DNA from 2 places in the Streptomyces sp. NPDC058001 genome. Region 1 is predicted to be linked to the other one. Evidence: predicted binding sites of a transcription regulator. Region 1 holds the regulator's gene; the other holds the start of a gene.
The links. The regulator HspR, encoded in region 1, represses chaperone genes until heat shock. The targets are predictions, from matches to a motif close to TTGAGNNNNNNNNNCTCAA.
Positions count from the first base shown of each region.

Region 2: lon (endopeptidase La) is a predicted target of HspR. The motif match lies at 3,728-3,746, and genes of this name have one in related genera.

Region 1 covers NZ_JBHVQT010000010.1:16,352-22,422, forward strand. The annotation lists gene dnaK (molecular chaperone DnaK) at 1-1,589, shown strand, start outside; gene grpE (nucleotide exchange factor GrpE) at 1,586-2,281, shown strand; gene dnaJ (molecular chaperone DnaJ) at 2,315-3,508, shown strand; gene ACFVT5_RS24845 (heat shock protein transcriptional repressor HspR) at 3,512-3,976, shown strand; gene ACFVT5_RS24850 (LuxR C-terminal-related transcriptional regulator) at 4,277-5,293, shown strand; gene ACFVT5_RS24855 (LuxR C-terminal-related transcriptional regulator) at 5,290-6,071, opposite strand, start outside.
Region 2 covers NZ_JBHVQT010000013.1:183,855-189,925, forward strand. The annotation lists gene ACFVT5_RS30885 (MarR family winged helix-turn-helix transcriptional regulator) at 1-57, opposite strand, end outside; gene ACFVT5_RS30890 (lysozyme) at 364-1,212, shown strand; gene lon (endopeptidase La) at 1,294-3,705, opposite strand; gene ACFVT5_RS30900 (class II aldolase/adducin family protein) at 3,938-4,723, opposite strand; gene ACFVT5_RS30905 (C-terminal binding protein) at 4,744-5,706, opposite strand; gene ACFVT5_RS30910 (Lrp/AsnC family transcriptional regulator) at 5,807-6,071, shown strand, end outside.

The DNA of each region.
Region 1 (6,071 bases):
AGATCTCCGCGTTCATCCTGCAGAAGCTGAAGCGCGACGCCGAGGCGTACCTGGGCGAGAAGGTCGCGGACGCGGTCATCACCGTCCCGGCGTACTTCAACGACTCGGAGCGCCAGGCCACCAAGGAGGCCGGCGAGATCGCGGGCCTGAACGTCCTGCGTATCGTCAACGAGCCGACGGCCGCCGCCCTGGCGTACGGCCTCGACAAGGACGACCAGACGATCCTCGTCTTCGACCTCGGTGGCGGCACCTTCGACGTCTCGCTCCTGGAGATCGGCGACGGCGTCGTCGAGGTGAAGGCCACCAACGGCGACAACCACCTCGGTGGTGACGACTGGGACCAGCGCGTCGTGGACTACCTGGTCAAGCAGTTCGCCAACGGCCACGGCGTGGACCTCGGCAAGGACAAGATGGCGCTCCAGCGCCTGCGCGAGGCGGCCGAGAAGGCCAAGATCGAGCTGTCCTCGTCCACCGAGACCACGATCAACCTGCCCTACATCACGGCATCCGCCGAGGGCCCGCTGCACCTGGACGAGAAGCTCACGCGCGCCCAGTTCCAGCAGCTCACCGCGGACCTCCTGGACCGCTGCAAGACGCCGTTCCACAACGTCATCAAGGACGCGGGCATCAGCCTCTCCGAGATCGACCACGTGGTCCTCGTCGGCGGCTCCACCCGCATGCCCGCCGTCGCCGAGCTGGTGCGCGAGCTGACCGGCGGCAAGGACGCCAACAAGGGCGTCAACCCGGACGAGGTCGTCGCCATCGGCGCCGCCCTCCAGGCCGGTGTCCTCAAGGGTGAGGTCAAGGACGTCCTGCTCCTCGACGTGACCCCGCTGTCCCTCGGTATCGAGACCAAGGGCGGCATCATGACCAAGCTGATCGAGCGGAACACCACGATTCCGACGAAGCGGTCCGAGATCTTCACGACGGCCGAGGACAACCAGCCGTCGGTCCAGATCCAGGTGTACCAGGGCGAGCGCGAGATCGCCGCGTACAACAAGAAGCTCGGGATGTTCGAGCTGACCGGTCTGCCGCCGGCCCCGCGCGGGGTCCCGCAGATCGAGGTCGCCTTCGACATCGACGCCAACGGCATCATGCACGTGACCGCGAAGGACCTCGGCACGGGCAAGGAGCAGAAGATGACCGTCACCGGCGGCTCCTCGCTGCCGAGGGACGAGGTCAACCGGATGCGCGAAGAGGCCGAGAAGTACGCGGAGGAGGACCACGCCCGCCGCGAGGCCGCCGAGACCCGCAACCAGGGCGAGCAGCTCGTCTACCAGACGGAGAAGTTCCTCAAGGACAACGAGGACAAGGTCCCCGGCGAGATCAAGACCGAGGTCGAGACCGCGATCGCCGAGCTGAAGGAGAAGCTCAAGGGCGAGGACACCGCCGAGATCCGTACGGCCACCGAGAAGGTCGCCGCCGTCTCGCAGAAGCTGGGCCAGGCGATGTACGCCGACGCCCAGGCCGCGCAGGCCGGTGCCGAGGGTGCCGCGGGCGCGGGCGCCGGACAGGCGAAGGCCGACGACGACGTGGTCGACGCGGAGATCGTCGACGAGGACCGTGACCGGAAGGACGGTGCCGCGTGACGGAAGAGACCCCGGGCTTCGACGAGCAGCACGAGCCCGCTGATGTCTCCTCCGGCGCCACCACCCCTGACGACGCCGCCGAGTCCGCCGGGTCCTCCGCACAGGAGGGCCCGGCGCCCCGGACGGGAGACGCAGCAGCACAGACGGCCGGCCTGACCGCCCAGCTGGACCAGGTGCGTACGGCGCTCGGTGAGCGCACGGCGGACCTCCAGCGGCTCCAGGCCGAGTACCAGAACTACCGCCGACGCGTGGAGCGGGACCGGATCGCGGTCAAGGAGATCGCCATCGCGAACCTCCTGACCGAGCTTCTGCCCGTGCTCGACGACATCGGCCGCGCGCGGGAACACGGCGAGCTGGTCGGCGGGTTCAAGTCGGTGGCCGAATCCGTGGAGACGGTCGCCGGGAAGATGGGCCTCCAGCAGTTCGGCAAGGAGGGCGAGCCCTTCGACCCGACGATCCACGAGGCCCTGATGCACAGCTATGCGCCGGACGTCACCGAAACGACGTGCGTCGCGATTCTGCAACCGGGGTATCGAATCGGCGAGCGGACCATCCGCCCCGCGCGGGTGGCCGTCGCCGAGCCGCAGCCCGGCGCGCACACGGTCAAGTCCGACACCTCGGAGAACGCCGGAGCGGGCACGGAGCCCGCCGAGGTCAAGGACAAGGAGAACGGTGGCCCGGACGAGGGCTGACGTCTCACGTAGCGGAGAGGAGGGACGTCGGGGATGAGTACCAAGGACTTCATCGAGAAGGACTACTACAAGGTTCTCGGCGTCCCCAAGGACGCCACCGAGGCCGAGATCAAGAAGGCGTACCGCAAACTCGCCCGCGAGTTCCACCCGGACGCCAACAAGGGCAACACCAAGGCCGAGGACCGCTTCAAGGAGATCTCCGAGGCGAACGACATCCTGGGCGACCCCAAGAAGCGCAAGGAGTACGACGAGGCCCGCACCCTCTTCGGGAACGGCGGGTACCGCCCCGGTGGCCCCGGCGCGGGCGGCGGCTCGTTCAACTTCGACCTGGGCGACCTCTTCGGCGGCGCCGGACAGCCCCAGGGCGGCACGGCCGGCGCCGGTGGCTTCGGCGGCGGGCTCGGTGACGTCTTCGGCGGCCTGTTCAACCGTGGCGGCGCCGGCGCGGGTACGCGTACACAGCCCCGGCGCGGCCAGGACATCGAGTCCGAGGTCTCCCTGAGCTTCACGGAGGCCGTCGACGGGGCCACGGTGCCGCTGCGGATGTCGTCGCAGCAGCCCTGCAAGGCGTGTTCGGGCACCGGCGACAAGAACGGCACCCCGCGCGTGTGCCCGACGTGTGTCGGTACGGGACAGGTGTCGCGCGGCGGCGGGGGCGGCTTCTCGCTCACCGACCCGTGCGTCGACTGCAAGGGCCGCGGTCTGATCGCCGAGACCCCCTGCGAGGTCTGCAAGGGCTCGGGGCGCGCCAAGTCGTCCCGCACCATGCAGGTCCGTATCCCCGCGGGCGTCGCGGACGGCCAGCGGATCCGGCTGCGCGGCAAAGGCGCACCGGGCGAGCGCGGCGGCCCGGCCGGCGATCTGTATGTGGTGGTGCACGTCGGGGCGCACCCGGTGTTCGGCCGCAGGGACGACAACCTCACGGTCACCGTGCCCGTCACCTTCGCGGAGGCGGCGCTCGGCGGCGAGGTGAAGGTGCCCACGCTCGGGGGTCCCCCGGTGACGCTGAAGCTGCCGCCGGGCACGCCCAACGGCCGCACCATGCGGGCCCGTGGCAAAGGCGCGGTCCGCAAGGACGGCACCCGGGGCGATCTGCTGGTCACGGTCGAGGTGACGGTGCCCAGGGATGTCACGGGCACGGCGCGGGACGCGCTGGAGGCGTATCGCGAGGCGACCGCGGGAGAGGACCCGCGGGCGGAGCTGTTCCAGGCCGCGAAGGGAGCTTGACGCATGGACGGCCGTCGAAGGCAGAACTCTTTTGTCGGCAGGGCGTATGAACTCACCGACGAGACGCCGGTGTATGTGATCTCGGTGGCCGCCCAGCTCAGCGGACTCCACCCGCAGACGCTGCGTCAGTACGACCGTCTCGGCCTCGTCTCCCCGGACCGCACCGCGGGCCGGGGCCGGCGCTACTCGGCCCGCGACATCGAACTGCTGCGCCAGGTGCAGCAGTTGTCGCAGGCCGAGGGCATCAACCTCGCCGGTATCAAGCGCATCATCGAGCTGGAGAACCAAGTGGGCGCGCTCCAGGCCCGGGTCGCCGAGCTCCAGTCGGCCGTGGACGGCGCCGCGGCGACGATGCGTCAGCGTGAGGCGGCGGTGCACGCCTCGTACCGCCGTGATCTGGTGCCGTATCAGGAAGTGCAGCAGACCAGCGCGCTCGTGGTGTGGCGTCCGAAGCGGCCCACCGAGTAACGGCGGCCCTGAGAACGGGGCGGCGCACTGGAGGGGCGGGGGCCGAACAGAGCGATGCCCACGGCCGGTTGAGGAGGAACCGGCACGTGGGCTCTGAGGCCCCGGCCGGCCAGGGGGATTGGCCGACCGGGGACACTCCGGAGCGATGTAACATCCCCCCCCGGGCTCGCCCCGCGTTCATCTTGCTTCGCAGTGGTACGCCTCCACCACCGTCATCTTGTTGCAATGTCCGGACAGGGGGCGGGGACAAGGGGGCCCACCCAGGGTGAAATGGGTGGAAGCCGCGCCAGGAGGAACACCATGCAGTCCACCGTCGACGGCGCGTCCGGCCATCCCCATGGTGTGGACGACCTGTGCGAGGCCGCCGAGCGCGTGTACATCGCCGCGCTGACCTGCGGCCGTATCCCGCGCGCTGACGCCCAGGAGGCGCCCTGCCTGGTCGAGTTGGCGCTGCTGCATCCGGACCCGGCCGACCTGGCGTGGCTGCTGCCGCAGTCCCCCCAGCGGGTCATGGCGCGGATGCTCGGCCGGATCCGCGACGACCTGGCCGCCGCCCACCGCGGGACGGCCCAGGCCGCTGCCGCCGCCGAGCGGTACGCGGCCTACGCCACCGGCGGCCCGGCGCCGGCCGGCGACCTCCGGGTCCTGGAGGGCAAGGACCGTATCCGCGCCGCGATCGACGAGGCGTCCGACGCCTGCACCCGGGAGATGCTCACGGTGCACCCCGACGGGATACGGCGTGAGTTCTCGCTGGCCTACTCCCTGCCCCGGACCCTCGCGGTGACCGGTCGCGGCGTACGGATGCGGACCCTGTACACGCACGCGGCCCGGCACGGTCACGGGTTGCACGAGTATCTGGAGCGGATGAACGGCGATGTGGAGGTCCGGACGCTCGACGAGGTCACCGAGCGGCTGCTGATCTTCGACACGGACGTCGCGGTGATCCCCGCCAACGCGGACCGGACGATCGCCCTCGAAGTGCGCCATCCGGCCGTGGTCACCTTCCTCGCCACCGCCTTCGAGCGGCTGTGGCGGCTCGCCCTGCCGTTCGACGTCGTGCTGCCCGAGATGGCGGGCCCCGACGGGATCACCCACCGGGAACGCGCCATCGCCGCGCTGCTCGCGGAGGGCCACCCGGACGCCGAGGTGGCCCGGCGGCTCGGCATCAATGTCCGCACCTGCCGCCATCACATTCGCAAACTCCATGAGGTGCTGGGCGCGTCCAGCCGTACGCAGCTGGGTGTACGGCTCGTCCAGACCGGCTTGGACACACCACCCCGGCCACCTCAGCCACCCCAGTCGCCGACCGTGCCCTAACCGCGCTCCAGCATCCCCGACTGGCCGATCAGATAGCCGAGTTGGGCGCGGCTGCCGCTGCCCAGGATGGTCGCGAGCTTGGCGATGTGGACCCGGACCGTGCGGACGTTCATCCCGAGGCGGACGGCGATCTTCTCGTCCGTGAGCCCCTCGACCAGGAGGCCCGCGATGGCCCGCTGGCGGGTCGTGATGCCGTCCGTGGACGTCTCCTGCGCGGCGCGCGGCCACATCGGTGTCGCCATGTGCCAGAGCCGCTCGAACGTCGTCACGAAGAAGTTGACGAGCGCCGGGTGCCGCACCTCCAGGGCCACCGAGTTGTCGGAGCTGGCCGGGATGAAGGCGATCCGCCGGTCGAAGATGAGCAGCCGCTCGGTGACCTCGTTCAGGGTGCGGACCTCGACATCGCCCCTCAACTCCTCGAAGTGCGCGAGCACGGTGGGGGAATGGCGCGAGGTGTGCTGGTAGAGGGTGCGCATCCGGCCGCCGCGGGACAGCATCTTCTGCTCCCGGGGCAGGGCGGTGGCCAGGACCGGCGCGGGCCGTTTCCCGCCGGGCTGCACGGTCAGCATCTCGTCGGTGACCTCGAACGCGGCCTGTTCGATGGCGCTGTCGATGCGTTCGAGACCCCGCAGCACCGTGATGGCGGGGGTCTCCGGGAGTAATCCGGGCCGACTGCTGAGCGCGAGCAGCGGCTGGAACGTCTCCGTGAGCCGCTCCTCGCGGCGCCGCTGCCGGGCGATGTCGTCCTCGATGGTGCGCAGCAGATGGTGCAGCGCGA
Region 2 (6,071 bases), on a different contig from region 1:
GTCGATTTCGGCGATCTGCCGCTCTCCGTTCCCGCCCTCGTGCACGTCAGCAGCCATGACCCGGTTTCCCACCTCTGAAAGTTTCTTTCAAACGCGGCCATCGCCGCAGCTCCGTCAGTATTTCGTAGGAGTAGACCAACGGCAGCCATCGGACCCTCTTCCCACCCACCCGTTTACGTGCGTAGCTTCGGTACCAGTGACATGCATCCGACAATGTGACACATCGTCGGCCGCGCCCGCACCGCACCGCACCGCACCGCACCGCACCGCACCGCACCCACACCGTGCACCGTCACACACGGCACCCGCACTCCTCGCACCTGATCCCCCCACCCAGCCACATCAGGCCATCGGAGGCACGATATGCCCGTGCACAGATCCTTAACCGCCCGCCGTTCCCGTCTGTCCGTGATCGGAATCCTTCTCGCGGCGCTCAGCCTGCTGTTCGCCCTGCCCTCGGCCGCGCAGGCCGCCGACACCGACGCGACCCCGTCCCCCTCGACTCCCCCGCGCGGCTCGGCCCACTTGGGCATGGGCGTCATCGAACACGACGGCCAGGGCGGACTTCCCCGTGACAACCGCGCCGTCCAGACCGAGGGCGTGGACGTGAGCAGCCATCAGGGCAACGTCGCCTGGTCGACGTTGTGGGGCAGCGGCGTCAAGTGGGCCTACACGAAGGCCAGCGAGGGGACGTACTACACGAATCCCTACTTCGCGCAGCAGTACAACGGCGCCTACAACGTGGGCATGATCCGGGGCGCGTACCACTTCGCGACCCCCGACACCACGAACGGCGCAACGCAGGCCAACTACTTCGTGGACCACGGCGGCGGCTGGTCCCGCGACGGCAGGACCCTGCCGGGCGCGCTGGACATCGAGTGGAATCCGTACGGCGCCGCGTGCTTCGGCCTCTCGCAGAGCGCGATGGTGAACTGGATCCGGGACTTCGTGAACCAGTACCGCGCCCGTACCGGCCGTGACGCCGTCATCTACACGGCGACCAGCTGGTGGACGCAGTGCACGGGCAACTCGGCGGCGTTCGGCGCGACCAACCCGCTGTGGATCGCCCGCTACGCCACCGACCCGGGCGCTCTCCCGGCCGGCTGGGGCTTCTACACGATGTGGCAGTACACGTCGTCCGGCCCGACGGTCGGCGACCACAACAAGTTCAACGGCGCCCTGGACCGCGTCCAGGCCCTCGCCAACGGCTGACCCTCCGTAGGCACTCCGACGCGCGGAAGGCCCGGCACCCTCGCGGGTACCGGGCCCTTCCTCATCTCCCGTTCGCGTCCGTCACGCCGCGACCGGAAGCTCCGCGCCGTTCGTCGCCGGGGCGAGGGCGATGTCCAGGACCTGGCGGACGTCCGTCACCGGGTGAACGTCCAGCTTCGCCAGGACCTCGGCCGGCACATCGTCCAGATCGGCCTCGTTCCGCTTCGGGATCACGACCGTCGTGACACCGGCGCGGTGGGCGGCAAGCAGCTTCTGCTTCAGACCACCGATGGGCAGCACCCGGCCGGTCAGCGAGACCTCACCGGTCATCGCCACATCCGTACGGACCAGGCGTCCGCTGAGGAGCGAGGCGAGGGCGGTCGTCATGGTGATGCCCGCGCTCGGACCGTCCTTGGGTACCGCGCCCGCCGGGAAGTGGATATGCGCTCCCCGGTCCTTCAGATCGCCGACCGGCAGTTCCAGTTCGGCGCCGTGCGAGCGGAGGAAGCTCAGCGCGATCTGCGCCGACTCCTTCATCACGTCGCCGAGCTGACCGGTCAGGGTCAGTCCGGCCGCGCCGGTCTCCGGGTCGGCGAGTGACGCCTCCACATAGAGGACGTCTCCACCCGCTCCGGTGACCGCGAGCCCGGTGGCGACACCGGGGACGGCGGTGCGCCGCTCGGCGGGGTCCTGCGCGGACTCCGGCACATGGTGCGGCCGTCCGATCAGAGCGCGCAGATCGTCGTCCGTGACGGTGTACGGCAGTTCCCGCTGGCCCAGTTCGTGCTGGGCCGCGACCTTGCGCAGCAGCCGGGCGATGCCCCGCTCCAGGTTCCGTACGCCCGCTTCCCGGGTGTACTCGCCCGCGAGCCTGCGCAGCGCGCTCTCGGCGAGGGAGACCTCGTCCTGGGCCAGACCGGCCCGCTCCAGCTGACGCGGCAGCAGGTGGTCCCGGGCGATGACGACCTTCTCGTCCTCGGTGTAGCCGTCGAGGCGGACCAGCTCCATACGGTCGAGCAGGGCCTCCGGGATGGCTTCCAGGACGTTGGCCGTCGCCAGGAAGACGACGTCGGACAGGTCGAGTTCGACCTCCAGGTAGTGGTCGCGGAAGGTGTGGTTCTGCGCCGGGTCGAGGACTTCGAGCAGGGCCGCGGCGGGGTCGCCGCGGAAGTCGGAGCCGACCTTGTCGATCTCGTCGAGCAGGACCACCGGGTTCATCGACCCGGCCTCCTTGATCGCGCGCACCACCCGGCCGGGCAGCGCGCCGACGTACGTACGCCGGTGGCCGCGGATCTCCGCCTCGTCCCGGACACCGCCGAGCGCGACGCGGACGAACTTGCGGCCCATGGCGTGCGCCACGGATTCGCCCAGCGAGGTCTTGCCGACGCCGGGCGGGCCGACGAGCGCGAGCACCGCGCCGCCGCGCCGTCCGCCGACGACTCCGAGGCCCCGCTCGGCGCGCCGCTTGCGCACCGCCAGGTACTCGGTGATCCGTTCCTTCACATCGTCAAGACCGGCGTGCTCGGCGTCGAGCACGGCACGGGCGCCCTGGATGTCGTAACGGTCCTCGGTCCGCTCCTGCCACGGCAGTTCGAGGACGGTGTCGAGCCAGGTGCGGATCCAGGAGCCCTCGGGCGACTGGTCGCTCGCGCGCTCCAGCTTCTCGACCTCCTTGAGCGCGGCCTCACGGACGTTCTCGGGAAGATCGGCGGCCTCGACACGGGTCCGGTAGTCGTCGGACTCGTCCTCTTCCCCCTTCTCCCCGTTCAGCTCGCGCAGTTCCTTGCGTACGGCTTCGAGCTGGCGGCGCAGCAGGAACTCGCGCTGCTGCTTGTCGACGCCTTCCTGGACGTCCTTGGCGATGGACTCGGCGACGTCCTGCTCGGCGAGGTGCTCGCGGAGCTGCTCGGTGGCGAGCTTCAGCCGGGCCACCGGGTCGGCGGTCTCCAGCAGGGTGACCTTCTGTTCGACACTGAGGTAGGGCGAGTAACCGGAATTGTCGGCGAGCTGCGACACGTCCTCGATCGCCTGTACGCGGTCGACGACCTGCCAGGCACCGCGCTTGCGGAGCCAGCTCGTGGCGAGCGCCTTGTATTCCTTCACGAGCTCGGTGACGGCACCGGGCAGCGGCTCGGGCACGGTCTCGTCGACCGCGGTGCCCTCCACCCAGAGGGCGGCACCGGGTCCGGTCGTACCGGCACCGATCTTCACGCGGCCACGGCCCCGGATCAGGGCGCCCGGGTCCCCGTCGGCGAGTCGCCCCACCTGTTCGACGGTGCCGATCACGCCGGTGCCCGCGTACGTCCCGTCGATACGGGGGACGAGCAGCACCCGTGGTTTGCCGGGCGCCGAACGGGCGGCGGCCTGGGCGGCCTCCACCGCGGCGCGTACATCGGTGTCGTTGAGGTCGAGCGGAACCACCATTCCGGGCAGCACGACCTCGTCGTCGAGCGGCAGCACGGGCAGGGCGAGCGGTGTGGACTCAGCAGCCATGATCTCCCCTTTGGCAGTCAAGTTGAGCTATACCGACTCAATGCCAATCGCTCCGCGAATGTTCCCGAGCCTCTGTTCGCCCAGAGCGATAGCCCGCGGGGACACCCCCACACCCCTTCGAAACGACCCCGAGGCCGTCGCCCATTCCGCCGGACACACACCGTCGTGGCGCACCACCGCTGCGGCGGCAAAAGAGGTCCCCGCCTGCCCCCCCCTCGCCCCCCGGCCGGCGTCAGGTCCGGTAGTCCGGGGACACTCGGTTCAAGAGGCGGAGCATTGCTGACCAGGCCAGGGTGTAGGCGTCTGGGTCCTCCAGGTCTGTTTCCGCTTCGCCCGTTAGTTGGCGGGCCGTGTAGTCGCAGATCTCGGCCGGAGGGATCACCAGGGCGGCGCCGCCCGACTGTGCGGTGACCTGGATCTCGCATGCCTTCTCCAGGTAGTACATGCGCAGAAACGCCTGCGCCGCACTCTCCCCGACCGTCAGCAAACCGTGGTTCCGCAGAATCAGCGCCGGATGCCCCCCGATGTCCGCGACCAACCGCTTCTGTTCGTCCAGGTTGAGCGCCACGCCCTCGTAGTCGTGGTAGCCGACCCGCCCGTAGAACTCCATGGACATCTGGTTGAGCGGCAGCAGCCCGCCCTCCTGCGCGGCCACCGCGCACCCGGCCTTGGTGTGCGTGTGCAGCACGCACTGGGCGTCCTCCCGCGCGCGATGGATGGCGCTGTGGATGACGAACCCCGCCGGATTCACCGGATACGGGCTCGGCTCCACCGCCTTCCCTTCGAGGTCGATCTTCACCAGGTTGGACGCGGTGATCTCCTCGAAGAGGAGGCCGTACGGATTGATCAGGAAATGGTGGTCCGGCCCCGGCAGCCGCAGCGAGATGTGCGTGAAGATGAGGTCGGTCATCCGGAAGTGCGCCACCAGTCGGTACACGGCGGCCAGTTGGCACCGCAGTTCCCACTCCTCGGCACTCACCGGGACGGTCGGCTCCGCGGTACTCGTGACGGACGTCATGCTCGTACTCCTCACTCGGGTCAGGCGGTCGGATCGACAACGGGGGTCAGCGGACGGCCCGTGCGCTGCCAGGCCAGGATGTTCTCGGCCGGCCCCGTGACATAGGCGCGACGCGAGGCGTCGGAGAGGAACGCGCTGTGCGGGGACAGTTGGATACGCGGATGGGTGAGCAGCGGATCACCGGCGGGCGGCGGCTCGACGGGCAGTACATCGAGCGCCGCACCGGCCAGCCGCCCCTCGTCCAGCGCGGCGAGCAGCGCGCCGGGCTCGACGAGTTCCCCCCGGGACACGTTCACCAGGAAACCGCCAGGCCGCAGGCGCGCGAGGAGGGCCGCGTCGACCAGCCCCCGGGTCCCGTCGGTGAGGGGCACGTGCAGCGAGAGCACATCGGTGCGGGACGCCAACTCGTCCAGGGTGTCGACGCGTTCGACCCCGTCGGGCCAGTCGGCGGCCCGAGGGTCGTACGCCAGGACGGTCCCGAAGACGGGGGCGGCGAGTCGGGCCAGGGTGCGGGCGATCCTGCCCATGCCGACCAGCCCGAGCGTCACCTCGCTCGCACGCCGCGGCACCTCCCGGAAGTCGCCGCTCCAGCCCCCGCCGCGCACCACGGCGTCGGCCTGCGGCAGCCGGCGGATCAGCGACAGCGCGGAGGCGAGGGCGTGTACGGCGACGTCCTCGGTGGCCGCGCCCGGCAGATTGGCGAGCCAGCACCCCCGGTCCCGTACCGCGCGGGTGTCCACCATGTCGTGGCCCGCGGACATGGTGGCGATCACGCGCACCCGGGGCAGCCGGTCGAGGAGGGCGGCGTCCACGCGCGCGTACCCGACGACCAGCGCGTCCGCGTCGTGCGCGACCGACGCGATCACGTCCGGGTCGCCGCTGTTCGCGACCCTGACCTCGAACCCGGCGTCCCGGAGCAGCCGGACACCGGGGCCCGGATCCAGTTCCGCCGGGTCCGTGAACACCGCCACCGGACGACCCACAGCAACCTCCCACACAGACAGAACAACGGCCGATTCGTCTGCGAATAGTACCCTGCGCTTACGTTTCGACTGTACCGGCCTACGCTAGGAGACCCGTCCGGTGGATCTGGACCAGACCGACCTGTCCGTCGTCCGTGAACTCCAGGAGGACGGCAGGCTCACCTACGAGACGCTGGCGCAGCGCGTGGGCCTGTCCCGGCCCGCGACCCGCGCACGGGTGCAGCGGCTGCTGGCGTCCGGCGCGGTCCGGGTGGTCGCGATCGTGCACCCGGCGGTACGCGGACTGACCGCCTCCGCGCATCTGTCGATCGACGTCGAGGGCGCGGCGGCACCGGTCGCACGGGCCGTCGCGGCGCTGCCGCAGG